One region of the Streptomyces sp. NPDC006743 genome, then DNA from elsewhere that is predicted to be linked to it. Evidence: riboswitches for the same ligand, from Rfam matches in the RefSeq annotation. Region 1 holds a riboswitch; each other region holds the start of a gene.

Region 1 (7,294 bases):
GTGTTCCGGCAGCGTCACCTGGTCGGTGCCCTCCACCTCGAAGCCCGCGTCCGCGATCATGTCCAGGTCGTCCTTGCCGGCCTGGCCCTCGGTGGTCAGGTAGTCGCCGAGGAAGATCGAGTTGGCCAGGTGCAGGGCGAGCGGCTGCATCGTCCGCAGATGGACCTCGCGGCCACCGGCGATGCGCACCTCGATGTCCGGGCACACGAACCGCACCATCGCGAGGATCCGCAGGCACCGCTGCGGGGTGAGGTTCCACTCCGCGGCCAGCGGGGTCCCCTCGACCGGGATGAGGAAGTTGACCGGCACCGAGTCCGGGTCCAGCGCGCGCAGCGAGTAGACGACGTCGACCAGGTCCTCGTCGCTCTCGCCCATGCCGGCGATGAGTCCCGAACACGCGGACAGCCCCGCCGCGTGCGCCTTGTTCACCGTGTCCACCCGGTCGGCGTAGGTGTGGGTGGTCGTGATGTCGCCGTACGTCGACTCGGAGGTGTTGAGGTTGTGGTTGTACGCGTCGGCACCCGCCGCGCGCAGCCGCTCGGCCTGGCCCTCGGAGAGCAGTCCGAGACAGGCGCACACCTCGACGCCCTCGTTCTGGTCCTTGATCGCCCTGATGGTCTCCGAGACCCGGTCCACGTCCCGGTCGGTCGGCCCGCGCCCGCTGGCCACCAGGCAGACCCGCTTGGCACCGCCCGCCAGGCCCGCCGCCGCGGCCCGGGAGGCGTCGTCGGGCTTGAGCCAGGTGTACTTGAGGATGTCCGCCTTGGAGCCGAGCCGCTGCGAGCAGTACGAGCAGTCCTCGGGGCACAGGCCGGACTTGAGGTTGACGAGGTAGTTGAGTTTCACCCGCCGGCCGAACCAGCGGCGGCGCACCTTCCCGGCCGCGGCCACCACATCGAGCAGGTCGTCGTCGGAGGTGGCCAGGACGGCCAGAGCTTCCTCACGGGTCGGCAGTTCGCGCCGAAGCCCCTTGTCCACCAGCGTGTTCAGCAGGTCCATGAGAGCCGATCCTGTCCTACGGGGCCGTCCGGGGCCAAGGAGAGTTTGCACAACAGAGACGGTTCGACGTGTGGGTATTGCCACACCATGCGGGGCGTTTCCTGCGGCTAGTGTCTGTCCACTGCCTACAAAAGTCCCGGAGGAGCCATGGCGTTCGGCTGGATCGACGAGCAGGCGGACACCCGCCGCCGCGCCGGGCTCGTACGGACGCTGCGGCCCCGCCCGGCCGGCTCGCCCCTGCTGGACCTGGCGAGCAACGACTACCTGGGCCTGGCCCGCCACCGGGAGGTCACCGAGGCCGCGGCGGAGGCGGCCCGCACCTGGGGCGGCGGCGCCACCGGCTCCCGCCTGGTCACCGGCACCACCGCGCTCCACCGCGAACTGGAGGGGGAACTGGCGGAGTTCTGCGGTGCCGAGGCGGCCCTGGTCTTCTCCTCCGGGTACGCGGCCAACCTCGCCGCGGTCACCGCGCTCGCCCCGCACGGTTCGCTCATCGTCTCCGACGCGGGCAACCACGCCTCGCTCATCGACGGCTGCCGGCTGGCCCGCGCCAGCACGCAGGTCGTCGCCCACGCGGACCCGGACGCCGTGCGCAAGGCGCTCGGCACGCACGCGGGTGAGGCCGTCCTCGTCTGCGACACGGTGTTCTCCGTCGACGGCGACGCCGCCCCCCTCGGCCGCCTCGCCGAGGTCTGCCGGGAGCAGGGCGCCGGCATGGTCGTCGACGACGCGCACGGTCTCGGCGTCCTCGGCGCCGGCGGCCGGGGAGCCCCCCACGCGGCGGGACTCGCGGGCGCGGACGACGTGGTCGTCACCGTCACGCTGTCGAAGTCCCTGGGCAGCCAGGGCGGAGCGGTGCTCGGACCGGCCCGGGTGATCGACCATCTGGTCAACACGGCCCGGACGTTCATCTTCGACACCGGACTCGCCCCCGCGGCGGCGGGCGCGGCCCTGGCCGCACTGCGCCTGCTGCGCCGTGAACCGGAGCGCGCGGCGCGGGCGCGGGCGGTGGCGGCCGGACTGCACGCGCGCCTGACCGCCGCGGGACTGCGGGCGGTGCGCCCGGACGCTGCGGTGGTCTCCGTGCGCGCGCCCTCTGCGGGGGACGCCGTGCGGTGGGCGGCCGACTGCCGCGCGGCGGGCCTGGCCGTGGGCTGCTTCCGTCCTCCTTCCGTGCCCGACGGCGTGTCACGGCTCAGGCTGACCGCCCGCGCGGACCTGTCCGCTGCACAGATCGAACGTGCTGTACGAGTGATCGGGGAGACCCGGCCACGAGAGGGCGGGACGCGACCGTGAGCCGGGGGGACACGGCCGTGCGCCGCGGGTGACGGCGGGGGCCGGGAAACGCCCGACGGTGTCGCGACGAACCTCAGAGGTGGCGCACCGCGGCCGTGAACTCCGCCCAGCTCCCCGGGGAGAAGAGCAGTGCGGGCCCGGCCGGGTCCTTGGAGTCGCGCACGGCGAGCAGTCCGGGGTACGGCGGCGCGGCCGGCCGGGCTGTCTCGACGCAGTTGTTCGCTCCCGTGCTGTAGCTGCTGCGAAGCCACCGCACGCCGGGCAGACCGGTCGCGGAAGGTACGTGACGAGGCAGAGCGGACATGGTGCCTCCTTGACGTCCGACAAGGCGTGACCCGTTCGCGCGCCGTCACCTGCCCTGGTGCATCCCGGCGATGAAGGCCGACGAGTCCTCGATCGACAGTGCGTGGAACCGAAGGGTGTCGAAGGCCTCGGTGTAGGCCTCCACATCTTCTTTCCGCTCCAGATGGAGGCTACTCGTCAAGTGGTCAAGAACGACCACATCCAGATCAGAAGTGTTCTTAAATGAGAAGATGACGAAAGGGCACGTGAGGCCGATATGCGCCCCCGCGGTGAACGGCAGGACGCGCAGGGTCACTTGGGGCAGCCGCGCCGCCTCCGACAGCCGCTCGAGCTGCCGCGCCATGATCTCGGGGCCGCCGACCTCCCGGCGCAGCACCGCCTCGTCCAGCACCGCCTCGAGTGTCAGCGGCGGGTCGCCCCGCAGCACGGCCTGACGGGCCAGCCGCACCTCCACCAGCGCGTCCAGCCGGTCCTCGTCGAGCCCGTCCACGGCGGCCCGGGTCACCGCGCGGGCGTACTCCGGTGTCTGCAGCAGCCCCGGGACGACCGTCGTCTCCAGCGTGCGCATCGCGCTCGCCTGCGACTCCAGACTGATGAAGTCCCGGTACGTCGGCGGCAGGACCCCGCGGTAGGCGTGCCACCAGTGGTGCCTGCCGTCACCGTCGTCGGAGCCGGCCAGCATCATCAGCAGGTCCCGCAGCTGGGCGTCGCGGACCGCGTACGCGTCCAGCAGGGAGCGCACGTCGGACGGTTTCACGCCGCTGGCGCCCGTCTCGATCCGGCTCACCTTCGACTGGTGCCAGCCCACGAGCCGGGCCGCCTCGCCACTGGTGAGACCCGCATCGCTGCGCAGCGCGCGCAGTTCGGCGCCGAGCTTGCGGCGGCGCACCGCGGGACCGTGCTGCATGGAACCGGCTCCTCACTTCTTCCCGAACGGGCGTCACCCACGGCCTCCCGCCGCAGAGTTCACCGCTTCGAGGGACAGATATATGCACATCTTGGCGGATCGCCACCCGTGACCCGCCCGGCGGTGGCACTCTGACGGCGAAGCACCAGTCCGGGACCGTACTCGAAACCATCCGCTCCGTGTCCGACCGCGGTCCCGCGGGAAAGGGACGACGTCGCCATGGCAGACCACCTGGAAGCATCCGTCACCCTGCCGAGCGATCCCGCCTCGGTGGCGGCCGCCCGTACCTACGCGGTCGGCGCGCTGGCGGAGTGGGGTCTGCCGTCGGACACGGACACCGCCGACACCGTGCGGCTCATCGTCTCGGAACTGGCCACCAACGCGGTACAGCACACCCTCGGCCAGTCGCCCACCTTCAGGGTGGACCTGGTCCTCGACCGCGACGAACAGCTGCGCATCGGGGTCACCGACAGCCACCCCCGGTTCCCCAGACGCCTGCCGGCCGCCGTCCAGCAGGACAACGGCCGGGGCATGGTGATCATCCGTTGGCTCACCGCCGAGTGCGGCGGCAGGGTGACCGTGCGTCCCACCCGCGAGGGCGGCAAGACGGTCAGCGTGGACCTGCCGTGGCCGGTGCACACCCACCCGGTCACGGCACCGGGCGTGCGGCAGCCCTAAGAGCTGCGAAGGACCTGGGTCCCGCCGTCACCCGCGCGGCACGGCAGCCGCCGCGGTGTACTCAGCCGTCAGCCGTCAGCCGTCAGCCGTCAGCCGTCAGCCGTCAGCCGTCAGCCGTCAGCCGTCAGCCGTCAGCCGTCAGCCGTCAGCCGGCCGCGTCGTTTTCGCGCCCGTGGCCCGTCGGGCGTGTGCGCCGCCCGGGGGTGCCGGCGGTCTTCCGCGGCGCCGCCGGCACCCCCGGGCGGGTCAGCTGACCCGGCCGTACCAGACGCTCCTGGTCCAGATCTTCTCCAGCTTCACCACGTCCCCGGTCTTCGGCGCGTGCCAGATCTTGCCCGAGCCGGCGTAGATGCCGACGTGGTAGACGTACGAGCCCGAGTGGAAGAACACCAGGTCCCCGGCCCGGCGGCTCTTCGAGGAGATGTGCCGCGACTTGTTGTACTGCTGCGCGGCCGTGCGGGGCAGCTTCTTGCCCGCCCTCTTGAAGGAGTACAGCGTGAGCCCGGAGCAGTCGAACCTGCGGGGTCCCGTGGCCCCCCACTGGTAGGGGGAGCCCTTCTTGGACGCCGCGATCTGCAGCGCCTTCGTCGCCATGGTCGCGGCCGAGGCGTCGGAGGCGACGCCGGGCACCACGATCGAGCCGCCGACGGCGGCGAGGGTCAGGGCCGAGGCCGTGCCGGCCCGGGCCATGAGCGACGGGACACGATTGAGCGCAGTCATGCGCAACCCTTCGTCAGCCGCCTGTGAAGGATGACCTGTCGGATTCGGGCTGGCGAAGTAGCCCGGCCGCGCGGCGCGCGGCTTCACCCCAAGGGCAGCTCGATCCGGCCATGGCGTGACCGTTCCGGCGACCCGTCGTGCTTGGGTCCTCCACTCCTGCCGATCCACTCCTGTCGACCGGTCATCCGGGCGGCGGCAGGACTCGGCGTCCGCCCGGACCGCCCCGCCGTTGTGGCGGGGGCTTGTCGTCAGACAGGGATCTTCACCTATGGATGTCCGAAAATCCCAACGGAACCGGAGGTTTGTGTTGTTACTCACCGCTCGCCCGTTCGGGTGGACACCTCTGCGCTCGAACGGCTGTCCCCACCTCCGGCGAGCCCCGGACCAGCAGCGGAAGAAACCGTTCCGCCATCCGGGCAGACGCGCCGCGCAACCCGAACGGCCCCGGAAAAAGGACGTTTTCCTACGCCGAAAGGCGGTACGTCATTTGGGCCGTTTCGGCTCCGCCGGCGCAGCGGCGGGGCCGGCCCGCGGCGCCGGGGAGCCCGTGCCGCCCGTTCCGGTCGTGCGCGTGGCCCTCATGGAGCAAGCTGGAGTCGGAACTGTGGCCGCTCGACGACCCAGGGGATCTCCATGGCGTTCTTCGCGATGTCCAGGCGGCATCCGCTCCAGCCGCTGTCCGTCACCGACCTGGTGGCGGAGCACGAGCGGCTGCACGAGGAGAACGAGCAGTTGCAGCGTGCCCTGACCTCGCACGCCGTCATCGACCAGGCCATCGGGGCCCTGGTGGCCGTCGGACGCGTCCCTCCGGAGAGCGCCTGGCGGGTCCTGCGCGAGGTCTCGCAGCGTACGAACACGAAAGTGCGTACGGTCGCCGAGCACATCCTGAAGTTCGCCCAGGGCGGCGCCCTGTCCGGCGCCGAACTGGAGGAGCTGAGACGGGCGCTCGACCGGCACGCCGCGCGCGGGCCGGCGCGCCACTGCGCGCCCTGAACGCCACCGGAAGCACCCCTGCCACCCCGGCCCGGCCTCCCGGCCAACCCGCCCTCCCTGTCCTCCGTGCCGTCCACCCCGCCTTCCTGTCCTCCGTGCCGCCGGCCCGGGGACCGGCCGGTCCCCGGCCACCCCTCTCGTCGGCCGGCACCGGACGGCGCGGCCCCGCCCCTGGCGGCACCAGGGCCGCCCCCGGACTCCGCGACGCAGCCCGGGCGGTACCGCCCCCACGGCCCCGATCGCCCGGCCCCGGCCGGGCCCCCCTCCCGTCTCCGCTGAGCGGAACACCATACGCCGGTTATCGGATTGGCAAAGAAGGTCAACGACCCCTGTTCTCAGGCGCCTCACAGCCGGAAGGATCCCCCGTACCCAATTCGCAACGATGTACGGGGAGGTCCCACTTGAGGGCTATGAGACCGAAGAACCGCGCTGTGGTGTTCGGTTCGGCCGGCGCGCTGGTCACGGCGACCCTGATAGCCGGTGCCGTGGCGGCCCCCGCGGCCAGTGCGGACAGCCGTCACGGCCAGGACCGGGAGGCCCGCGGCGCGGCCGTCGCCGCGGACCGCGCCGCCAGGGCCGGCATCGACTGGCAGGACTGCCCCGCCGACTGGGGGCTCGCCAAGCCGATCCAGTGCGGCTACGTCTCGGTTCCGCTCGACTACGCCCACCCGTACGGCAAGCAGATCAAGCTCGCCGTCGACCGGATCGGCAACACCGGCACCAAGGGCGAGCGCCAGGGCGCCCTCGTCTACAACCCGGGTGGTCCGGGCGGCTCCGGCCTGCGCTTCCCGGCCCGGGTCACCTCCAAGAACCCCGTCTGGGCCAACGTGGCGAAGGCCTACGACTTCGTCGGCTTCGACCCGCGCGGCGTCGGCCACTCCACGCCCATCTCCTGCGCGGACCCGCAGGAGTACGTCAAGGCGCCCAAGCCGGACCCGGTGCCCGACTCCGAGGCCGACAAGCTGGCCCAGCGCAAGCTGGCGCGTGAGTACGCGGAAGGCTGCTACGAGCGCACCGGCCGCGCGATGCTCGAGCAGATGACCACCCCGAACACCGCCCGCGACCTGGACGTCATCCGCGCCGCGCTCGGCGAGAAGAAGATCAACTACCTGGGTGTCTCCTACGGGACCTACCTCGGCGCCGTCTACGGCACGCTGTTCCCCGGCCACGTGCGCCGGATGCTCGTCGACAGCGTCGTCAACCCGGCCCGGGAGAACATCTGGTACGAGGCCAACCTCAACCAGGACATCGCCTTCGAGGGCCGCTGGAAGGACTGGCAGGACTGGGTCGCCAAGAACGACGCCAGCTTCCACCTGGGCACCACCCGGGACGCCGTCCAGGCCAAGTGGCTCCAGCTGCGCGCCACCGCGAAGAAGAACCCGATCGGCGGGGTCGTCG
Region 2 (7,294 bases), on a different contig from region 1:
AGACGAAGGTCGACACGCCCGTCACCCCGGTCACCCCGCCGCCGCGCCGGTGCAGCCGGGAGAGCAGGGCGATCCCGATGGCGCCGGACTGGGCGAACATGCCGATCCGGCCGGGCCGGGGCATCTCGGGGGCGAGGGAGGCGTTCAGCCGGACCCGGGGCGAGGTGTTGACGATCCCGAAGGCGTTCGGCCCGACGATCCGCATGCCGTACGTGCGTGCCTGGCGCACCAGGGCGCGCTGGCGCTCGCGCCCCTCCGGGCCGCTCTCCGCGTACCCGGCGGAGACCACGACGAGTCCCTGCACGCCGTGCTCGCCGCACTCGGTGACCACATCGGGCACCTGTTCGGCCGGTACGGCGACCACGGCGAGGTCGACCGGCCCGTCGATCTCCCGCACCGAGCGGCGGGCGGGCACCCCGTCGATCTCCTCGCACTCCTGGCCGAAGGCGCGGTTGACGGCGTACAGCCGGCCGGTGAAACCGGCCTCGCGCAGATGGCCGAGGAGGGTGCGGCCCACGCCCCCGGGCGCGCGGCCCGTTCCGATGACGGCGACCGAGCCGGGTACCAGCAGCCGCCGCACCGAGCGCGCCTCCGCGCGCTGCTCGCGCGCGTGCTGCACGGCCAGCGAGCGGCCGGTCGGCTCGATGTCGAACTCCAGGCGTACGACGCCGTCCTCGAAGCTGCGCTTCTGGGTGTACCCGGCGTCGGTGAACACCTTGATCATCTTGTTGTTGGCGGGCAGCACCTCCGCGGCGAAACGGCGGATGCCGCGCTCGCGGGCGACCGCCGCGATGTGCTCCAGGAGGGCGGAGGCGACGCCGCGGCCCTGGTGGGCGTCCTGCACCAGGAAGGCGACCTCGGCCTCGTCGGCGGGCGCGGAGGCGGCGGACGCGGAGGCGGACGAGACGGCGGGGGCGGACACGGCGGCGGGCGCTCCGGCGGCGCCGAGGCGGTCGTAGCGTACGGTGGCGATGAACTCGCCGCCGATGGTGGCCGCGAGTCCCACCCGGTCCACGAAGTCGTGGTGCGTGAAGCGGTGGACGTCCTTCGCGGACAGGCGCGGGTAGGGCGCGAAGAAGCGGTAGTACTTGGACTCGTCCGACACCTGTTCGTAGAAGCTGACCAGCCGGTCGGCGTCCTCGGCGGTGATGGGGCGGATCCGCGCGGTGCCGCCGTCGCGCAGCACCACGTCCGCCTCCCAGTGGGCGGGATACTCGTGCCGGTCCGACGAGGTGCGCATGGGCCCCAGAGTACGGCTCGCGTCCGACAGCGGCGCGAGGCAGTCTGTGGAGCACCACGCGCGAGGACGCGCCCGGGCGGGCACCTGCCGGACCGAGGCCGCGGTCCGGCACCGCCGGGACACCGGTTGCGGTGCCGTCCGGGACGTGCTTCACGTATGGGAAACTGGTCTAGACAACCTGAAACACTGAAGGGCAGCATCACATGGCTGAGCGCCGCGTCAACGTCGGCTGGGCCGAGGGCCTCCACGCCCGCCCCGCTTCCATCTTCGTCCGGGCCGCCACGGCCGCAGGGGTCCCCGTGACGATCGCCAAGGCCGACGGCAACCCCGTCAACGCGGCCTCCATGCTGGCCGTCCTCGGCCTCGGCGCGCAGGGCGGCGAGGAGATCGTCCTCGCCTCCGACGCCGAGGGTGCGGACGCCGCCCTGGACCGGCTGGCCAAGCTGGTCGCCGAGGGTCTCGAGGAGCTTCCCGAGACCGTCTGACCGCTCACCGCGCACCGCGTGCCGGGCGTGGCCACGGCTCCGCCCGGCCGCCGCTCACCGGCCGCGGTGCCGCACGGCGCAGCGCACACGAAAGCCGCGTCGCCCTTTTCTTTCCGGGCGGCGCGGCTTTCGCGTGTTCCCGCGTTCCGGAAGAGTTCGCGCGCACAAAATCGCGATCGTGGCGCCCGGCGGAACGCGATCGGGCGCATACCGAGAACGCGACCGGACGCACGCCGGAAAAACGCGCGAATTCATGGTGCGCGAATAGCGGTCCGGTGCTTCTTCGGGTCGATTTCCTCTTTGTATACGGCAGCCTTGTTAATGCCGGACGCCCGAAGTGTTGACGGGACGTTTCGGGGCCCTCACACGCTGCGCGGCGGTGACCCGCTCCGTGTGCAGGGCGGTGAGCGCCCGGGCGCGCTCGGCGTCGCCGCGCGCCACGGCGTCCACGATCGCCCCGTGCTCGTCCCAGGCCTCGACCGGGTCGGCCGGGTCCGGCACCCCGTACATCCAGGCGATCTTGTACCGGAGCTGGGTCAGGACGGCGGTCAGCGCGGGACTGCCGCAGGCCTGCGCCAGGGTCTCGTGGAACCAGGCCGCCAGGGACCGCAGTTCCTCGCCGCCGCTGTCCGCCCGCTCCCGCCCCAGCCTGACCAGGCCGCGCAGCACCTTCAGATGGGCCTCGGTGCGCCGCTGGGCGGCCCGCGCCGCGCCCAGCGGCTCCAGCAGGAGGCGCATCTCCAGCAGGTCGGCGGCCTCCTGCCCGGTGGGCTCGGCGACACACGCGCCGGCGTGCCGGCGGGTCACGACGAAACCCTCGGCCTCCAGGGTGCGCAGGGCCTCGCGCACGGGCACGCGCGAGACGCCGTAGCGCCGGGCGAGGACCTCCTCGGCGAGCCGGGCACCGCGCTCGTGGACGCCGGCGACGATGTCGTCCCGGATCGCCGTGCACACCGAGTGCGCCGGAACGCGCATGACCGACCTCCGCATTGATCCCGTGGAACTCCGCGACGAACGCGTGTTCCGGCGACTCTATGACAATGCGCGGGAATTTCCGACCGCACGACGGAATCCGGGGTTATTTTTTGGTCAACGCGGAGCCCGGGAATACCGAAAACCCCGGCCGGGCGGCCGGGGTTTTCGGTGTCGTTCAGATGTCCGCGTGATCAGCGTCCACGTGTTCGGCGGTACGGGCCCTCGGACGGGCACGCCCTCGCAGGTGCCGCCGTCAGACGTGCACGCCGTGCTTGCGCAGGTAGGCGATCGGGTCGACGTCGGAGCCGTAGTCGGGGGTGGTGCGCGCCTCGAAGTGCAGGTGCGGGCCGGTGACGTTCCCGGTGGCGCCGGACAGGCCGATCTGCTGCCCCGGCGTGACCTGCTGGCCCACCGAGACACCGATGGACGACAGGTGCCCGTACTGGGTGTACATGCCGTCGGCCATCCTGATCACGATCTGGTTGCCGTACGCCCCGCCCCAGCCGGTCTGCACGACGGTGCCGACGCCGACCGCGTGCACCGCGGTGCCGCTCGCGGCGTGGAAGTCGATGCCGGTGTGCGAGCCGGAGGACCACAGGGAGCCACCGGTCTTGTAGCCGGTGGAGACGTACGAGCCGGTGATCGGCGGCACGAAGGTGTTGAGGCGCTCGCGCTCGGCCTCGCGGGCGGCCCGCTCCTTGGCCTCGCGCGCCTTCTTCGCCTGCTCGGCGGCCCGCTTGCGCGCGGCCTCCTCGGCCTGCTTGTGCCGGGCCGCCTCCAGCTGGGCGGCCGCCTGGGCGTCGACCCGCTCGGCGACGGTGTCGCCGAGGCTGACGACCGGGGTGAGGCCGGTGTCCGCGGGGGCCGGGGTCTCGGCGGCCAGGGCCGGCGAGGCGGCGAGGGTGCCGATGACGCCGGTGGTGGTGAGGGCCGCGACACCCGCCGCGCGGGCGGTGGTGCGCTGCACCCGGCCGGGACGGCGGTGCTTCCCGGTGGCGCGCGTGAACGCCATGTGGTGGCTGGTCCTTTCCTTCCCTCTCGCCTACCGGGTTAGCTGACGGGTTCGGAGCAGGAAGGTCTCCTACGGGCCCCGCGCGCGTGCGCGGCGCCCGATTCACCCCAGGGACTGCGTGGGTCCCCGGCTCCCCTGGCTCGCGCCGTACGGGGACTCGGCGATGACTGTCCGGTGCCGCGGGTGCGGCGCACTGCCCGACGAACAGCCGGACCGACGCTAGACGGGCCCGCTTTCCGATCCCAAACGGATCCGGGTTTTTGTAGCGCAGGCCACAGGGCAGAAGCGCAGCCACTCCCCCAATCCGGACATCACAGAGCCCTGGTGACGCGTCCGTCACCAGGGCCCCACGCGCGCGTGCCGGGCCGCGCTACTCGGCGGTGACGACGGTCACCGGGCCGATGCCGAGCGCCTCGACGGGCTCCTTGATCTGCGCCGCGTCCCCGACGAGCACCGTCACCAGCCGGTCCACCGGGAAGGCGCTGACGACCGCCGCGGTGGCCTCCACCGTGCCGGTCCCGGCGAGCTGCTGATAGAGCGTCGCCTGGTAGTCGTCGGGCAGGTGCTGCTCGACCTGGTCGGCCAGCGTGCTCGCCACGGCGGCGGCCGTCTCGTACTTGAGCGGCGCCACACCGACGAGGTTCTGCACGGCGACGTCCCGTTCGGCCTCGGTGAGGCCCTCGGCGGCCAGCTTGCGCAGCACGGTGAACAGGTCGTCCAGCGCGGGCCCGGTGTTCGGCGTGTCGACCGAGCCGCTGATGGCGAGCATCGCCGCGCCGGTGCCGTCGGGCGCGGAGCGCAGCACCTGGCCGAACGACCGCACCCCGTAGGTGTAGCCCTTCTCCTCGCGCAGGACGCGGTCCAGGCGGGAGGTGAGGGTGCCGCCCAGGCAGTAGGTGCCGAGCACCTGGGCCGGCCACACCCGGTCGTGCCGGTCGGGGCCGGTCCGGCCGATGAGCAGCTGCGTCTGGACGGCGCCGGGCCGGTCCACGATCACGACGCGGCCGGTGTCGTCGGCGGTGACCGGCGGCACGGGCCGCGGCTCGGCCCGCGAACCGGTCCAGGCGCCCAGGGTCTCGCCCAGCAGCTCGTCGAGGTCGATGCCGGTGAGGTCGCCGACGACCACGGCGGTGGCCGTCGCGGGGCGCACGTGCCGGTCGTAGAAGGCGCGGACGGCGGACGCGTCGACGGCGCCGACGGTGTCCTCCGTGCCCTGGCGGGGGCGCGACATGCGCGCGGTGGCCGGGAACAGCTCCTTGGAGAGTTCCTTGGCGGCCCGGCGGGAGGGGTTGGCCAGCTCGTGCGGGATCTCGTCGAGCCGGTTGCGCACCAGCCGTTCGACCTCGGACTCGGCGAACGCCGGTGCCCGCAGGGCGTCCGACAGCAGCCCGAGCCCCTTGGCCAGCCGGGAGGCCGGGACCTCCAGGCTGAGCCGTACGCCGGGGTGGTCGGCGTGCGCGTCCAGGGTGGCGCCCGCGCGCTCCAGTTCGGCGGCGAACTCCTCGGCGGAGTACTTGTCGGTGCCCTCGGAGAAGGCCCGCGCCATGATCGTGGCGACGCCGTCCAGGCCGGCCGGCTCGGCGTCCAGGGGTGCGTCGAGGAGCACCTCCACGGCGACGACCTGCTGGCCGGGGCGGTGGCAGCGCAGCACCGTCAGGCCGTTGTCCAGCGTGCCGCGCTCGGGGGCCGGGAACGCCCACGGCCGGGCCTCGCCCGCCTGGGGACGGGGGTGGAACTCCATGGTGGCCAGTTCGCTCACTTCGCCGTCTCCTCGGTGTCGTCGCCGGCCGCGGCGTCCGCGTCCGGTGCCTGCTCCTGTGCGTCGGGGGCGGTCGGCTCGTAGACGAGGACCGCGCGGTTGTCGGGGCGCAGGCGGGCCTTGGCGACCTCCTGGACCTCCTCGGGCGTCACCTCCAGGACCCGCTGGACGGCGGTCAGGGCGAGCTGCGGGTCACCGAACAGGACGGCGTAGCGGCACAGTTCGTCGGCGCGGCCCGCGACCGTGCCGAGCCGGTCCAGCCACTCGCGCTCCAGCTGGGCCTGGGCGCGCTCCATCTCCTCGGCGGTCGGGCCCTCCTCGGCGAACCGGGCCAGTTCCTCGTCGATGGCGGCCTCGATGACCGGCACCTCGACGTCGCCGGAGGTCTTCACGTCGAGCCAGCCCAGGGAGGGCGCGCCGGCCAGCCGCAGCAGGCCGAACCCGGCGGCGACGGCCGTGCGGTCGCGGCGCACCAGCCGGTTGTACAGCCGGGAGGACTCGCCGCCGCCGAGGACGGTCAGCGCGAGGTCGGCCGCGTCGCACGCGCGCGTGCCGTCGTGCGGGAGCCGGTAGGCGGCCATCAGGGCGCGGGCCGGGACCTCCTCCTCGACGACCTCGCGCAGCTGTTCGCCGATGACCTCGGGCAGCGAGCCGTCGCGGGGCTGCGGCTTGCCGTCGTGGGCGGCGATGGAGCCGAAGTACTTCTCGATCCACGCGAGGGTCTGCCGCGGGTCGATGTCGCCGACGACCGAGAGGACGGCGTTGTTCGGCGCGTAGTACGTCCGGAAGAACGCGCGCGCGTCCTCCAGGGTGGCCGCGTCCAGGTCCGCCATGGACCCGATGGGCGTGTGGTGGTACGGGTGGCCCTCCGGGTAGGCGAGGGCGGTCAGCTTCTCGAACGCGGTGCCGTAGGGCACGTTGTCGTAGCGCTGGCGGCGCTCGTTCTTGACGACGTCGCGCTGGTTCTCCATCGACTCGTCGTCCAGCGCGGCGAGCAGCGAGCCCATGCGGTCGGCCTCCAGCCAGAGGGCCAGTTCCAGCTGGTGGGCGGGCATGGTCTCGAAGTAGTTGGTGCGTTCGAAGCTGGTGGTGCCGTTGAGGGAGCCGCCCGCGCCCTGCACCAGTTCGAAGTGGCCGTTGCCCTTGACCTGGGCGGAGCCCTGGAACATCAGGTGCTCGAAAAGGTGAGCCAGGCCGGTACGCCCCTTGACCTCGTGGCGGGAGCCGACGTCGTACCAGAGGCACACCGCCGCGACCGGGGTCAGGTGGTCCTCGGAGAGCACCACGCGCAGGCCGTTGGCCAGGCGGTGCTCGGTCGCTGTCAGGCCGCCGGAGCCTGCCTCGGCTGTGGCCGTGTGACCCATGGGCATGTACGTCCCTTCGATCGCGGTGGCGGTCCGGGAACCGCCCTGTTCCTGCCGGTCCTGCCACTGTATGCAAGCGTGCGGACCGCTGGCGAAGTTCCCGCTCGCCGTACGCCGGGAGCGGAAGCGGATCGGGGCGGACGGGTCCCGCGCGCGGGGCGCGCGGGACCCTCCGGGGCGGGGTCCGGTCCACGTTGTCAGTCCGGCGGTCCACAATGGTCGGCGTCAGATCCCGTCACACGCTTCAGCAAGGAGCCGGCAGCGATGGCCCGCCGCAGCACGAAGACCCCGCCGCCCGACGACCCCTACGAGGAGAAGATCCTCGACATCGACGTCGTCGACGAGATGCAGGGCTCCTTCCTCGAGTACGCGTACTCGGTCATCTACTCGCGCGCCCTGCCGGACGCCCGGGACGGACTGAAGCCGGTGCACCGCCGCATCGTCTACCAGATGAACGAG
Region 3 (7,294 bases), on a different contig from region 1:
AGAAGACCGCCGAGTTCCTGTCGGCCAACGGCATCCGGGCGGTGCCGTACCACGCGGGCCTGGACGCGGGCACGCGCGCCGCGCACCAGTCCCGCTTCCTGCGCGAGGACGGCCTGGTCGTGGTCGCCACCATCGCCTTCGGCATGGGCATCGACAAGCCGGACGTCCGCTTCGTCGCCCACCTCGACCTGCCGAAGTCCGTCGAGGGCTACTACCAGGAGACCGGCCGCGCGGGCCGCGACGGCCTGCCGTCGACGGCCTGGATGGCCTACGGCCTCAACGACGTCATCCAGCAGCGCAAGCTGATCCAGACCGGTGAGGGGGACGAGTCCTTCCGCCGCCGCGCCGCCGCCCACCTGGACTCGATGCTCGCCCTGTGCGAGACGGCCGCCTGCCGCCGCGGCCAGCTCCTCGCCTACTTCGGCCAGGAACCGCAGGAGTCCGGCTGCGGCAACTGCGACACCTGCCTGACCCCGCCGGAGACGTGGGACGGCACGGTCGCCGCCCAGAAGGTGCTCTCGACGGTGGTCCGGCTCCAGCGCGAGCGCGGGCAGAAGTTCGGCGCCGTGCAGATCATCGACATCCTGCTGGGCAAGCGCACCGGCAAGGTGATCCAGTTCGACCACGACCAGCTCTCCGTCTTCGGCATCGGCACCGAGCTGTCCGAGGGGGAGTGGCGCGGGGTCGTGCGCCAGTTGCTGGCCCAGGGCCTGCTCGCGGTGGAGGGCGAGTACGGCACGCTGGTGCTGACCGACGCCAGCGGCGCGGTGCTGCGCGCGGAGCGCGAGGTACCGCTGCGCAAGGAACCGAAGCGGCCGGCCGCGTCGCGGTCGTCCTCGTCCGCCTCCGGGCGGAGCAAGGGCAAGGCCGCCGTGGCCGAACTGCCCGAGCACCTGCTCCCCGCCTTCGAGGCCCTGCGCGCCTGGCGCGCCGAGCAGGCCCGCGAGCAGGGCGTTCCCGCGTACGTCATCTTCCACGACGCCACGCTCCGCGAGATCGTCACGGCCTGGCCGACGTCGGTGGACCGGCTCGGCACGGTCGGCGGCGTCGGCGAGAAGAAGCTCGCGACGTACGGCGAGGGCGTGATCCGGGTTCTGGACTCGCTGGCGGCACCGGCCGAGGGGGCCGACGACCGGTTCGGCGCCGGTGCGGGCCCTGACCCTGGCCCGGAGCCCGAGCCGGAACCGGACGACGACTGGATATGAGCGGCGGGGCGGGCCCCATGGTGCGCGCGCCCGCCCGGCGCCGCCACTCCAGCTCTGCCCCGCCTGGGCCCGTCACTCCAGCGCCGTCCGCCCGGCGCCGTCACCCCAGCGCCGTCAGTCCGGGGGCGAACGTGATCAGCAGGGGAAGCAGCGGTACCAGGGCCGCCACCGTCGTCGTCAGGGCCCGGCGCCTGCGGTCCAGCCGGGGCGGGGGCTCCAGGAGGCGGTCCACCCGTTCACCGAGCAGACGGTGGCTGGAGGCGCAGGAGAGGACGCCGCGGTGCTGGTTGAGTTCGATCAGGGCGAGGGCCGTGGTGAGGTGGCCGTGACGGCGGGAGGCGGTGTCGTCGGCGGCCAGCTCGACCAGGCGGTGGGTCTGGTCGCAGAAGTGCGCGAAGAGCGGGATGCGCGGGAAGCCGGTCGCGAGCGCGGTCGACAGGTGCAGCAGCCAGTCGTGGTGGGCGCGGGCGTGGCCGCGCTCGTGGGCGAGGACCGCGTCGAGCTGGTGGCCCGTCAGGCGTTGCAGCGCTCCCGTCGTGACGATGAGCTGGGGCGGATGGCCGGGCATCCACCACGCGTCGGGGTACTCGTCCTCCAGCACCAGCATCGGCCCCCGCGCCACGGGCAGGCCCGCGGGCAGGTCGGGGGCGCGTTCGCGCAGGTGGGCGCGGGCCAGGCCGCGGCGACGGCGGGCCTCGGCGAGTTCACGGCCGAGCATCGCGGTGGTCCAGGCGGCGCCGCACGCCAGGAGCAGGGTGAGGGCGGCTGCCCAGGCCGGCGCGACCGACAGGTCGTAGGCGGCGGTCACGGCGTCCGGCGCGGGGGCGAACACCCGGTCGCGCACGGTGTGGAAGACCGCCGCCGCGCCCAGGACCAGGGCGGCCAGACAGCACAGCAGGACGGTGGCCACCAGGCACTGCCACACCCACAGCGCGACCACGGGTTCCCGCTCGGGCCACCGCGCCCGGGTCAGCGCGCGGGGAACCGGCACGGCGGCCGCCAGAGCGACGGCGCTCAGCAGGAGCAGGCAGACGGTCATGCCACGGTCTCCGGATCCTGATCGGAGGTGGGCGGGTGTCGGGTCGTGCGGTGGAACGGGCTGTGCTTTGGTGCTGTGCTGCGCGTGGTGCGGTGGGTCTGGGGACGGCCGGTGGAGCGGGGCGTGCGGTGCGGTGGTGCCGGCGGCCGTCCCCGCAGTGGTACGGGCGTGCGGTGCGCGGTGGGGCCGACGGGTGTTCGCGGTGGTGTCGCGCGGACCGTGCGGGCACGGTGCGCGTGCCGGTGCGGTGCGCGCCACCCGGTCCGCCGCCAGTATGACGGGGACGGGCGCCCCCAGTCATGGTCCGGCGGCGACCGGCCGGCAGGATCTCCGTCACGGCGGCTGAGAGGGGCGCCCCGTGTCGTGGTCCGGCGGTGCCCGGTCCCGCGCGGTCTCCGCTCCGACGGCTGGGGTGTCACCCCGCCGTGATCCGCCCCGTGACCTCTCCCAGCCCCACCCGGACCCCGCCCGCGCCCGGCGCCCACGCCGACAGCGTCACCACGTCCCCGTCCTCCAGGAACGTCCGCTTGCCGTCCGGGAGTTCGATCGGTTCGCGGCCGTTCCAGCTGAGTTCCAGGAGCGAGCCGCGCTGGGCGGGCTCCGGTCCGCTGACCGTGCCCGACCCGTACAGGTCACCGGTGCGCAGCGAGGCGCCGTTGACCGTCATGTGGGCCAACTGCTGGGCGGCCGTCCAGTACATCGTGGAGAACGGCGGCCGAGAGACGACGTGTCCGTTGATCGCGACGGAGATCCGCAGGTCGTAGCCGCCGGGCTCCTCTTCGGAGTCGTCCAGGTACGGCAGCAGCGGGTGCGTGCGCTGCGGCGGGGCCAGCCGTGCGTCCTCCAGCGCGTCCAGCGGAGTGATCCACGCCGACACCGACGTGGCGAACGACTTGCCGAGGAAGGGGCCGAGGGGGACGTACTCCCAGGCCTGGATGTCCCGCGCCGACCAGTCGTTGAGCAGGCACAGTCCGAAGACGTGCTCGCGGAAGTCCGCGAGGGCCACCGGCTGCCCGAGCCGCGAGGGCACGCCCACCACGAAGCCGACCTCGGCCTCGATGTCCAGCCGGATGGAAGGGCCGAAGACGGGGGCGGGGTCGGTGGGGGCCTTCCGCTGCCCCGAAGGGCGTACGACGTCCGTGCCCGACACGACCACCGTGCCGGAGCGGCCGTGGTAACCGATCGGCAGGTGCTTCCAGTTGGGCGTCAGCGAGTCCTCGGCGTCCGGGCGGAAGATCCGGCCCACGTTGCGGGCGTGGTTCTCGGACGCGTAGAAGTCGACGTAGTCCGCGACCTCGAAGGGCAGGTGGAGGGTCACCGAGGACAGCGGGTGCAGGAACGGCGCCACGGTCTCCTGGTGGGCGGGCACGGTCACCCACGCCGTCAGCGCGCGCCGCACGTCCGACCAGGCGGTGCGGCCCGCGGCGAGCAGCGGGTTCAGGGTCGGCCGTGCCAGCAGGGCGGCGTAGGGGGAGCCGAGCGCCACGGCCGCCGCGCCCGCGTCCAGGACGTGGTCGCCGAGCCGGACGCCGACGGTCCGCTCCTGCGATCCGGCGCGGGAGAAGACACCGTAGGGAAGGTTGTGCGGACCGAAGGGGTCGCCCTCGGGGACCTCGAAGGGGGGCATCGGGTTCTGCCTCTCTTTCGTGTGCCGTGCGTTCCATGGGGGCGGCACCTGGGCGCGCCTGGGCCACCGGGCCACACGTTCATGTGGTCGCGCCACACGTTACGGGGGAGGTGCCGTCTTGGGCAGTGTCGAAAGAGTTCGCGATGTCCGAATCCGGGTGCCGGGGCGGGCGATTCGGGAGCGGTGTCTCCGGGGACGCGGACGGGGCGGATCCGCTCTGCGGGGACCGCGCGTTCGTCCGGTCGGCCGAGGGGACGGCACAGGCGGACCGCATGGTGGAGGACCCGCCCCGCACCGGCCGCACCGTCCTGTTCCCGTACGTCACCCGCGTGGCGGATCCGTATTCTCTGATCATGCCCGCTCCCCACGCCCCCGCCCTCATCGCCACCGACCTGGACGGAACGCTGCTGCGCGGCGACGACACCCTGTCCGAGCGGTCCCTCGCGGCACTCGCGCGGGCGACGGCGGCAGGCGCCCGGCACCTCGTCGTGACCGGCCGGCCCGCGCCGAGGGTACGTTCGCTGCTGAAGGACCTGGGCAGTACGGGGCTCGCGGTGTGCGGCCAGGGCGCACAGCTCTACGACGCCGGTTCGGACCGCCTGCTGTGGTCGCGGACGCTCGACCGGGAGACGGCCGAGACGGCGCTCGGCAAGATCGAGGCGGAGGTGGGGGAGGTGTACGCCGCGGTCGACCAGGACGGGGTGGACGGGCTCACGCTCATCGAGCCGGAGTACCGCATGCCGCACCCCACGCTCCCCGCCCAGCGGGTGGCGCGGCGCGACGACCTGTGGCGCGCGCCCATCAGCAAGGTGCTGCTGCGCCATCCCGTCCTGTCCGACGACGAGCTGGCGGCGGCGGCCCGGGGCGTGGCCGGTTCCCTCGTCACGGTCACCATGTCGGGCCCGGGGACCGTGGAGCTGCAGCCCCGCGGCATCACCAAGGCGACCGGTCTGGCCCTGGCCGCCGGGCGGCTGGGGCTGGGGCCCGAGGACACCCTCGCCTTCGGTGACATGCCGAACGACATCCCCATGTTCCGGTGGGCCGCCCGGGGAGTGGCCATGGCCGACGCCCACCCGGAGCTGAAGGCGGTCGCCGACGAGGTCACCACGTCGAACGAGGACGACGGCGTGGCCGTCGTCCTCGAGCGACTGTTCGTCTGAGAGCCGGATCCGTCAGTACGCGCTGAAGACGTTGTCGATGGAGCCGTAGCGCGCGGCCGCGTAGTTGCAGGCGGCCGTGATGTTCGCGACCGGGTCGTAGATGTCGAACGACGTGCCGGCCACGTGGTAGGCGTTGAAGGTCGGCTGGATGACCTGGAGCAGGCCCTTGGACGGGATGCCCTTGGCGGCGTTGGAGTCCCAGTTGTTGATGGCCAGCGGGTTGCCGGAGGACTCGCGTATCACGTTGCGGTAGATGCCGTTGTACGTGCCGGGGATGCCCTTCTGGCCCATGATCGCGAGCGACTCGCGGATCCAGCCGTCCAGGGTGTTGGGGTAGGCGACCGTGCTCACCGTCTTGGCGGTGGCCGTGGTCGTCGCCGCCGGGGCGGCGGAGGCGCTGGTGGCGCCGATCAGCGGGAGGGCGAGGACGGCGGCACCCGTACCGGAGACGGCGAGGGTGCGGACGAGGCGGGCGGTGCGGGAACGGCGCTGACCGTTTGCAGGCATGGGGGATTCCTCTCCGTCGCCTGCGAGGTGAGCTGTCGGGTTCGGGCGGGGAGGTGCCCGGCCGTGCCCTCGGGTGGCACGGCTTCACCCCGAGCCGTTCCGGCACGGCGTACGACGTAGGACGACGTACGGCGCTCCGGCCCGGCGACTTACCTGGGTCCCCCGCTCCTGCCATGAAGTGGTTCGGTCGATGGATGTCGGGCGGTGGCAGGATTCGGCGTCCACCCGACTGGCCGGGAACGTATGCGAGAGCACATGTCCCGAACAAGTACCTGATTCATACATCGCCCTAGTTGACCTTGATCCGGGGCGTTTTGGGCGCTTGATCCTTTGCTTCTGCCAACGGTCAACTCGTATGCGGGGCAAGGGAAGCGGGGGTGTGCGGGGCAGTGGCGGGGCGGCGGGCCGCGCGTGACCCAACTCACGGAATAATCCGGCCAGGAGCATTTACGGCCAACGGGAATTGAAATGCTAATAAGGGTAAATCGGACTCCTTCGGCGCGGTGGGGCGGGGAAGAGGCGGGGAGTGGTCGTGTCGGGGCGGGGCAGGGGAGAGGTGGTGGGGGCTGTCACGTTCGGTGAGGCTGTGGCTCCGTTCACGCGGACAAGGGTTCGTCGCGCTCCGTGGCCGTCCGTCGCCGCGGCCCCTCGCGGGCCGTCCCGGTCTGTCGTGCTCGGTGTGAGGCCCGGGAGGGGGCAGGGTAGGGAGGAGTGAGTCGATAAATATCTGTTCATACGTGGTGATCGAAAACATATCGGTCGTGATCCGATACCACCTGGCCTGTATCGGTGGGCGCTATCGGTGATCGAAACGTGACCGGATACGCTGACTTGAGTGATGGCAGCGACCTATCGACAAACCGTGTAGCGCCAGCAGACACCAGCAGACAGGAGACCCCTCGTGACCGTCGTCGGGCCGTTCGGGCTGAGCGTGCGGGACCAGGCTCTCGAAGCCGATGTCCAGGCCGGGTTGGCGGCTGTCGAGGAAGGGCTGCTCGAAGCCACCAAGAGCGAGGTCCCGTTCATCACGGAGGCCGCCCAGCACCTCGTCAAGGCGGGCGGGAAGCGGTTCCGCCCGCTGCTCGTGATGCTCGCGGCCCAGTTCGGCGACCGGTACGCGCCGGGCATCGTGCCGTCGGCCGTGGTGGTGGAGCTGACCCACCTGGCGACGCTGTACCACGACGACGTGATGGACGAGGCCGCCGTGCGACGCGGCGTGGCCAGCGCGAACACCCGCTGGGGCAACTCGGTGGCGGTCCTGACCGGCGACTTCCTCTTCGCCCGCGCCTCACAGATCCTCGCCGACCTCGGCCCGGAGGCCGTCCGGGTGCAGGCGCTGGCGTTCGAACGGCTGGTCACCGGCCAGATCCTGGAGACGGCGGGGCCGCAGGACGGCAGGGACCCCGTCGAGCACTACCTGGACGTGCTGGGCGGCAAGACGGGATCGCTGGTGGCCGTGTCGTGCCGGTTCGGCGCGATGATGTCCGGGGCCGACGAGACGGTCGTGGACGTGCTGACGCAGTACGGGGAGCGGCTCGGCGTGGCCTTCCAGCTGGCCGACGACGTCCTGGACATCGCCTCCGACTCGCACGAGTCCGGCAAGACGCCCGGCACCGACCTGCGCGAGGGCATCGCGACGCTCCCGGTGCTGCGGCTGCGCGAGCGCGCCGCCCGGCTGGGGCTCGCCGAGGACGTCGCCCTGTGCGAACTGCTGGACTCCGACCTGAGCGACGACGCGCGGCACGCCGAGGCGCTG
Region 4 (7,294 bases), on a different contig from region 1:
GCGGCTACACCCTCACCGTCGACCGTGACGCGTGGGACGCCCCGGTGGCGATCACCGGCTGACCCCGGCGGGGCGGCGAACGCGGTCCCGGGAGCCGCGGAGGGTGACGCGGCGGTGCCCGAAGCCGCGGCGAATCGTTGGTCCAATGGCTTGGCCGGAGCACGGCCGCTGCCTACCATCGATCACCGCAAGACTTTGTGCGCCCGCCCGTCGCCCGGCCACCGCCCCGGTGGGGGCGCCGCGCGCCGCACCTGTTGTTGCAATCTCCAACGGGAGGTTCCCTTGCACCGCCGCCGTCGCACCGCGCTCGTCCTGTCCGCCGCGATCGTCGCGGCGGCCCCCCTCCTCACCGCCTGCGGAAGCGAGGCGCACCCCGGCGCCGCGGCCGTCGTGGGCGGGGAGCGCATCACCGTCGCGCAAGTACAGAGCCGGGTCGACGAGGTGCGCCGGGCGCAGCGGGCGGCGGTGGCCGACGAGACGCAGTACGAGCAGGTCGTCGCCCGGACCGGCACGCTCAACCGGGACACCCTGCACCAGATGGTGCTCGACCGGGTGCTGGACCGGGCGGCCGGTGACGCGGGCGTCACCGTCACCCGCCGCGAGGTGCAGACGGCACGCTCCGGTCTCGAACAGCGGGCGGGCGGCGCCAAGGCGCTGGAGACGGGCTGGCTCCAGCAGTACGGGGTGGCGCCGCAGCGCCTGGACGACAGCCTCCGCCTCCAGATCGAGGCGCAGAAGCTCGCGGCGAAGCTGAACACGGACACCAGCAGGCCGGCCTTCTGGAACGCCCTCTCCGCCGCGTCCGGCGCGCTCCACGTCGACCTGAACCCGCGTTACGGGAGCTGGGACGTGCAGAAGGGCGGGGTCGCGGCGAAGACGCCGTGGCTGCGGGACGTCTCGGCGCCCGCCACCCAGCAGGCCGCCTGACGCCCGGGGGCGTGACACCAGACGGCCTTGATGCCCGGGGGCGTGACACCAGACGGCCTGAACCCCCGGGGGCCTGACGCCCGACGGCTGGGGCGGCCCGGCCGGGACGGACAGCCCCCCGGCAGCCCTTCGCCGTGGGGTCGGCCGGGCGGCCCTTCGCCGTCGGGTCGGCCCGGACGGCCCGGTCGTCGACCGGCCCCAGCGGCCCGCTCGTCGTCGTACCGCGCCCCGTCGGACCGGCCCCGGCGGCCCCTGCGGGAGCGGGTGCGCGGTGGCGCAGGTCCGGGATCTCCCCGGCCTGTGGACAACTCCTCGGCGCGTCCGTGGCGTGCGTTACGTTCGAAGGGTGAACACGACCTCCGCCCGCACCGCCGAGACGGCCCCCGCCGGCCGCATCGTCCTGCTCACCACCAGCCACCGGGTCGCCCCCGGCCTGCTGTCCTGGCCCGCCTGGCAGGCGCTGCGCACGGCCGACCGGGTGCTGTGCGCGGACGGGACGCATCCGCAACTGCCGTACCTGCGCGAGGCGGGCGTCACCGTGACCGAGGCGTCCCCGACCGCGGAGGACCTGGTCGGTGCCTGCGCCGGCGGCCGCACGGTCGTGGTCGTGGCCACGGGCGAGGGCGAACCGGCCCTCACCGACGGCCTCGCCCGGCTCGCCGGCTCCGGCCGCCTCGCCATGCCGGAGCTGGAGCTGCTCCCCGCCTCCTACGACCTGCCCGGCGCCCGCCTGCTCGACCTGGTGCAGGTGATGGACCGCATCCGCGCCGAATGTCCCTGGTCGTCCCGGCAGACCCACCAGGGCCTGGCGAAGTACGGCATCGAGGAGGCCTACGAGCTGGTCGAGGCGATCGAGGACGGTGACCGGCACGAGCTGCGCGAGGAACTGGGGGACGTGCTGCTCCAGGTCGTCTTCCACTCCCGTATCGCCGAGGAGGACCCCGAGGAGCCCTTCTCGGTCGACGACGTCGCGGGCGGCATCGTCGCCAAGCTGATCCACCGCCACCCGCACGTCTTCGGTGAGGAGAGCGCCGAGACCCCCGAGGACGTCAAGGAGCACTGGCTGCGCACCAAGGCGGAGGAGAAGCGGCGCGCCTCCGTCACGGACGGCGTCCCCGTCCACCAGCCCGGCCTCGCCCTCGCGGCGAAACTCGCCTCGCGGGCACGCACGGCGGGCCTCCAGGTGCCCCTGCCCCGGGGCGAGGGCATCGGCTACGAACTCCTGGCCCTGGCCGCCCGCGCCGAGACCGATGGGGTCGACCCGGAGGCGGCACTGCGGGCGGCGGCCCGCGCGTACAGGGACGCGATCAGGAAGACGGAGGGCGCCTGAGAGCGCCGGGAGAAGGGGGGCGCGGACCCGAGGCGTCCGCCCGCCCCGCCCGGCCGCCCTCCGCCCAGGCGGCTACTGTCGCCCCATGCACGACCAGCCGGACACCCCCTCCTCCGTCCCCGCCCCGCCCCCGCTGTTCACCTGGGAATTCGCCAGCGACCCCTACCCGGCGTACGCCTGGCTGCGCGAGCACGCCCCCGTGCACCGCACCCGGCTGCCCAGCGGTGTGGAGGCCTGGCTGGTCACCCGGTACGCCGACGCCCGGCAGGCCCTCGCCGACTCCCGGCTGTCCAAGAACCCGGCCCACCACGACGAGCCCGCGCACGCCCGGGGCAGGACCGGCATCCCCGGCGAGCGCAAGGCCGACCTGATGACGCATCTGCTGAACATCGACCCGCCGGACCACACCCGGCTGCGCCGGCTGGTCAGCAAGGCGTTCACGCCCCGCCGGGTCGCCGAGTTCGCGCCGCGCGTGCAGGAACTGGCCGACGGCCTCATCGCCTCCTTCGCCGCGCGCGGCACCGCCGACCTCATCCACGAGTTCGCCTTCCCGCTGCCCATCTACGCCATCTGCGACCTGCTCGGCGTCCCCCGCGAGGACCAGGACGACTTCCGGGACTGGGCGGGCATGATGATCCGGCACGGCAAGGGCCCCCGGGGCGGTGTGGCCCGTTCGGTGAAGAAGATGCGCGGCTACCTGGCCGAGCTGATCCACCGCAAGCGCGAGGCGCTGCCCGCCGAACCCACCCCGGGCGAGGACCTCATCTCCGGTCTCATCCGCGCCTCCGACCACGGCGAGCACCTCACCGAGAACGAGGCCGCCGCGATGGCCTTCATCCTCCTGTTCGCCGGTTTCGAGACGACCGTCAACCTCATCGGCAACGGCATGTACGCCCTGCTCACCCACCCCGGCGAGCGGGAACGGCTGCAGCGTTCCCTCGCCGGCGGCGACCGGGGACTGCTGGAGACCGGGGTGGAGGAACTGCTGCGTTTCGACGGGCCGGTGGAGCTGGCGACCTGGCGGTTCGCCACCCGGCCGCTCACCCTGGGCGGGCAGGACATCGCCGCCGGCGACCCGGTCCTGGTCGTCCTCGCCGCAGCCGACCGCGACCCGGAGCGGTTCGCCCACCCCGACACCCTCGACCTCGGCCGCCGCGACAACCAGCACCTGGGGTACGGGCACGGCATCCACTACTGCCTGGGCGCCCCCCTCGCGCGCCTGGAGGGACAGACCGCGCTGGCCACCCTCCTCACCAGGCTGCCCGACCTGCGGCTCGACGCCGACCCGGCGGACCTGCGCTGGCGCGGCGGCCTCATCATGCGCGGGCTGCGGACCCTGCCCGTGCGCTTCGGGGCCGTACACCCCGGCACTGACGGCCACGAAGGTGACACGCGCTCAACTATGTGATCGTCACGTGATCTGTGCGGCATTAACTTGTGACAAGTGATCGTCACCGGCTACTTTCACCCATCAGTGTGACGCCGGGGCCTTCCAGCCTCCCGCCACGCCGGTCACTGTTGTCGTGCGAAAGGTCTCCGCATGCTCTCCGGGAACGGTCGTCACCGTCGCCCCCGTCAGGCTCCGGCCCTCATCGTCGCCGCCGGAGTGACCGGATCGGCCATCGCCATCCCCCTGGTCGCCGCCTCCGGCGCGAGCGCGGCCGACGGCACCACCTGGGACAAGGTGGCACAGTGCGAGACCGGCGGCTCCTGGAGCGCCGACAACGGCAACGGCTACTACGGCGGCCTGCTGCTGACCCAGGACGACTGGGAGAAGTACGGCGGCCTGTCCTACGCGGCCAGCGCCGACCAGGCCAGCCGCTCCCAGCAGATAGCCGTGGCCGAGAAGATCCTCGCCGACCGCGGTCCCGGCGCCTGGCACACCTGCGGGCTGCTCTCCGGGCTCACCAGGAGTTCCGGCGCGGCGGACGTCGACACGGGCGTGGGCGGCGACTCGTCGTCCTCGAAGTCCGGCTCGGACGGGACCACTGCGGGCTCCTCCGGCTCGACCGGGTCCTCGGGCACCTCTGGCTCCTCCGGTTCCTCCGGATCGTCCGGTTCAGCCGACGGCGCCGACGACTCCGAGGGGCGCGGCGGGGCGGACGGTTCGGGGCCGTCCGGCGTGAACGACCCGGGTCTGCCTGACGGCACGCAGAGCGGTACGGGCGACTCGTCCGGTTCGTCCGGCTCTTCGGCGCAGACCCCCAAGGGAGTCGGCTCCGCCCACGGGAGCGGCGCACCGGGCGACTCCGCCACGAAGCCCTCCACTTCGCCCTCTTCGCCCACCAAGACGGGCAACCCGCCCAAGTCCGGCACCTCCCACGGCCCGGACGCGTCCGACACCACCCCGTGGCCGGACGGCTCCGGCGGCGGGGACGAGTCCGGCTCCCCGGACAACTACGGGCAGAGCGTCGGCTCTTCGGCCCTCGTCGACACCGGTGCGCTCGGAGGCGGCCGCCACCGCGGCGGCAGTGCCGACGAAGGGGCCGCCGAGGGCCGTACGGGCGCGACGGGCGGCCGGCACGCCTCGCGCGAGGGCGGCGCCGCCCACGCCTCGTCCGCCGCCTCCTACACCGTCCGCACCGGCGACTCCCTCACGTCCATCGCCGACTCCCTTGACCTCCACGGCGGATGGCACGCGCTCTACGACGCGAACAAGGGCTCCATCGGCGCCGACCCCGACCACATCGTCGCCGGTCAGAGCCTGGATGTCCCCGCTGAAAACGCCCGAAAGTAGGCGGAGTTCACGTCACGCTTCGCGTCGAATGTCCCATTCGGTGAAAGTGTGGGATGAGTCTCAGAAGCCCTGATCGTCTTTGAAATCCGGCCGATCACCTGTCTACGGTCATGACCGCTCGCCACCGCGAGCCCCGGCTGCCGCAACGCCGAATCCTGCCAGCGGCCGTACGGGAACAGTCGTCGCTTCGAGCGCCGAAGGCAGGAGCGGGGGACCCAAGGTAAGTTGCCGCGCCGGTCGGACGACCGGAGCGGCTGGGGGTGAAGCCGTGCCTCCCCAAGGGCACGGCCGGGCAACTCAACCGGCCCGAACCCGACAGCTCACCTCGCAGGCGTCGGTGAGGGGATCCTTCCATGCTGTTTTCCGGCAAGGGCAAGCATCGTCGTCCGTCCAAGGCCACCCGCGCCATCGCACTCGCCGGTGTCGCCGGTGTCGCCGTCGCCGGCCCGCTGATGGCGGCCGGCAACGCCTCCGCCGCCACCACCTCCGAGTGGGACGCGGTCGCCCAGTGCGAGTCCGGTGGCAACTGGTCCATCAACACCGGCAACGGCTTCTACGGCGGCCTGCAGTTCACCAACTCCACCTGGGCCGCGTACGGCGGCACCGCCTACGCCTCGCGCGCCGACCTGGCGAGCAAGTCGCAGCAGATAGCCGTCGCCGAGAAGGTGCTCGCGGGCCAGGGCAAGGGTGCCTGGCCGGTCTGCGGCAAGGGCCTGTCCGGCGCCTCCTCCAGCGGCGGCAGCAGCTCCTCGTCGTCCTCCTCCTCCTCCTCTTCTTCCTCCTCCTCGTCGTCCTCGTCGAGCAGCAGCTCCAGCAGCTCCAAGAGCAGCACCTCGACCCGTTCGACCGAGCAGCGGGCGGCCGACCGCTCCGCGACGCGTCCGGCCCCGAAGAAGACCGTCACCACCCCGACCGGCAAGAAGGTCAAGAAGGGTGACGGCGAGTACAAGGTGACCGCCGGCGACACCCTCAGCTCCATCGCCACCGAGCACGGCGTGCGCGGCGGCTGGGAGAAGCTGTTCCAGCTGAACAAGGACATCGTCGACGACGCCGACCTCATCTACCCGGGCCAGCAGCTCCACCTGAAGTGACAGCGAGCCGCTAGCCGTACCCCAGGCCCTCCCCAGGCGCGGCCTCCACGATGGAGGCCGCGTGGGGCCGCCCCCGTCCCCACGGGCTCCCCGCCCCGGTGCGTGTTCCCCCGTACGCACCGGGGCGGGGCTTTTTCACTTCCCGTTCGCGTCCCCGCCCCTCCGCCCTTTGTTCCGTGCTGGAACAATGTGTACCGTCACCCTGTCCACGGGACGGTCGGTCGGTCGGTCGGCGGCCCGGGACGGTTAGGCTCTAGTCGCAAGGCACAGCCGCAAGGCAGACCGCCCCGCACTTTCAGCGTCACATCCACGAAGGAGATGCTCGTGCCGTCCATCGACGTCGTCGTAGCCCGGGAAATCCTGGACTCCCGAGGCAACCCCACGGTCGAGGTCGAGGTCGGCCTCGACGACGGCAGCACGGGTCGTGCCGCCGTTCCGTCCGGCGCCTCCACCGGCGCCTTCGAGGCCATCGAGCTGCGCGACGGCGACCCGAACCGCTACCAGGGCAAGGGCGTCGAGAAGGCCGTCCTGGCCGTCATCGAGCAGATCGGCCCGGAGCTGGTCGGCTACGACGCCACCGAGCAGCGCCTGATCGACCAGGCCATGTTCGACCTGGACGCCACCGACAACAAGGGCTCGCTCGGCGCCAACGCCATCCTCGGCGTCTCCCTCGCCGTCGCCCACGCCGCCTCCGAGGCCAGCGACCTCCCGCTCTTCCGCTACCTGGGCGGCCCGAACGCGCACCTGCTGCCGGTGCCGATGATGAACATCCTGAACGGCGGCTCGCACGCCGACTCCAACGTGGACATCCAGGAGTTCATGATCGCCCCGATCGGCGCGGAGTCCTTCTCCGAGGCCCTGCGCTGGGGCACCGAGGTCTACCACACCCTCAAGAAGGTCCTGAAGGGCAAGGGTCTGGCCACCGGCCTCGGCGACGAGGGCGGCTTCGCCCCGAACCTCGGCTCCAACCGCGAGGCCCTCGACCTCATCCTCGAGGCCATCAAGGAAGCCGGTTACACCCCGGGCGAGCAGATCGCCCTGGCCCTCGACGTCGCCGCCTCCGAGTTCTACAAGGACGGCGCGTACCTCTTCGAGGGCAAGGAGCGCTCCGCCGCCGAGATGACGGAGTACTACGAGGAGCTGGTCGCGGCCTACCCGCTGGTCTCCATCGAGGACCCGCTGTTCGAGGACGACTGGGCCGGCTGGAAG

The links. Region 1 has a riboswitch for cyclic di-AMP ahead of ABZ719_RS06870 (C40 family peptidase). Riboswitches for the same ligand answer to the same signal wherever they lie in the genome.
Positions count from the first base shown of each region.
Region 2: it holds a riboswitch for cyclic di-AMP, as region 1 does, so the genes downstream of both, ABZ719_RS30180 (M23 family metallopeptidase) here and ABZ719_RS06870 (C40 family peptidase) in region 1, are expected to answer to the same signal.
Region 3: it holds a riboswitch for cyclic di-AMP, as region 1 does, so the genes downstream of both, ABZ719_RS29475 (transglycosylase SLT domain-containing protein) here and ABZ719_RS06870 (C40 family peptidase) in region 1, are expected to answer to the same signal.
Region 4: it holds a riboswitch for cyclic di-AMP, as region 1 does, so the genes downstream of both, ABZ719_RS20535 (transglycosylase family protein) here and ABZ719_RS06870 (C40 family peptidase) in region 1, are expected to answer to the same signal.

Region 1 is NZ_JBEYJA010000005.1:153,761-161,054, reverse strand. It holds gene bioB (biotin synthase BioB) at 1-999, opposite strand, end outside; gene ABZ719_RS06890 (8-amino-7-oxononanoate synthase) at 1,147-2,295, shown strand; gene ABZ719_RS06885 (DUF397 domain-containing protein) at 2,369-2,599, opposite strand; gene ABZ719_RS06880 (helix-turn-helix transcriptional regulator) at 2,645-3,505, opposite strand; gene ABZ719_RS06875 (ATP-binding protein) at 3,725-4,183, shown strand; gene ABZ719_RS06870 (C40 family peptidase) at 4,430-4,903, opposite strand; cyclic di-AMP (ydaO/yuaA leader) riboswitch at 4,907-5,121, opposite strand; gene ABZ719_RS06865 (ANTAR domain-containing protein) at 5,537-5,896, shown strand; gene ABZ719_RS06860 (alpha/beta hydrolase) at 6,307-7,294, shown strand, end outside.
Region 2 is NZ_JBEYJA010000050.1:26,608-33,901, forward strand. It holds gene ABZ719_RS30165 (GNAT family N-acetyltransferase) at 1-1,240, opposite strand, end outside; gene ABZ719_RS30170 (HPr family phosphocarrier protein) at 1,444-1,725, shown strand; gene ABZ719_RS30175 (GntR family transcriptional regulator) at 2,044-2,700, opposite strand; gene ABZ719_RS30180 (M23 family metallopeptidase) at 2,954-3,712, opposite strand; cyclic di-AMP (ydaO/yuaA leader) riboswitch at 3,725-3,885, opposite strand; gene ABZ719_RS30185 (pitrilysin family protein) at 4,083-5,471, opposite strand; gene ABZ719_RS30190 (pitrilysin family protein) at 5,468-6,841, opposite strand; gene ABZ719_RS30195 (DNA topoisomerase IV subunit A) at 7,100-7,294, shown strand, end outside.
Region 3 is NZ_JBEYJA010000048.1:270-7,563, reverse strand. It holds gene recQ (DNA helicase RecQ) at 1-1,205, shown strand, start outside; gene ABZ719_RS29490 (M56 family metallopeptidase) at 1,306-2,244, opposite strand; gene fahA (fumarylacetoacetase) at 2,660-3,871, opposite strand; gene ABZ719_RS29480 (HAD family hydrolase) at 4,225-5,031, shown strand; gene ABZ719_RS29475 (transglycosylase SLT domain-containing protein) at 5,044-5,538, opposite strand; cyclic di-AMP (ydaO/yuaA leader) riboswitch at 5,543-5,737, opposite strand; gene ABZ719_RS29470 (polyprenyl synthetase family protein) at 6,440-7,294, shown strand, end outside.
Region 4 is NZ_JBEYJA010000024.1:14,962-22,255, reverse strand. It holds gene ABZ719_RS20560 (glycoside hydrolase domain-containing protein) at 1-62, shown strand, start outside; gene ABZ719_RS20555 (SurA N-terminal domain-containing protein) at 283-927, shown strand; gene ABZ719_RS20550 (nucleoside triphosphate pyrophosphohydrolase) at 1,274-2,257, shown strand; gene ABZ719_RS20545 (cytochrome P450) at 2,343-3,665, shown strand; gene ABZ719_RS20540 (transglycosylase family protein) at 3,798-4,994, shown strand; cyclic di-AMP (ydaO/yuaA leader) riboswitch at 5,177-5,343, shown strand; gene ABZ719_RS20535 (transglycosylase family protein) at 5,348-6,085, shown strand; gene eno (phosphopyruvate hydratase) at 6,404-7,294, shown strand, end outside.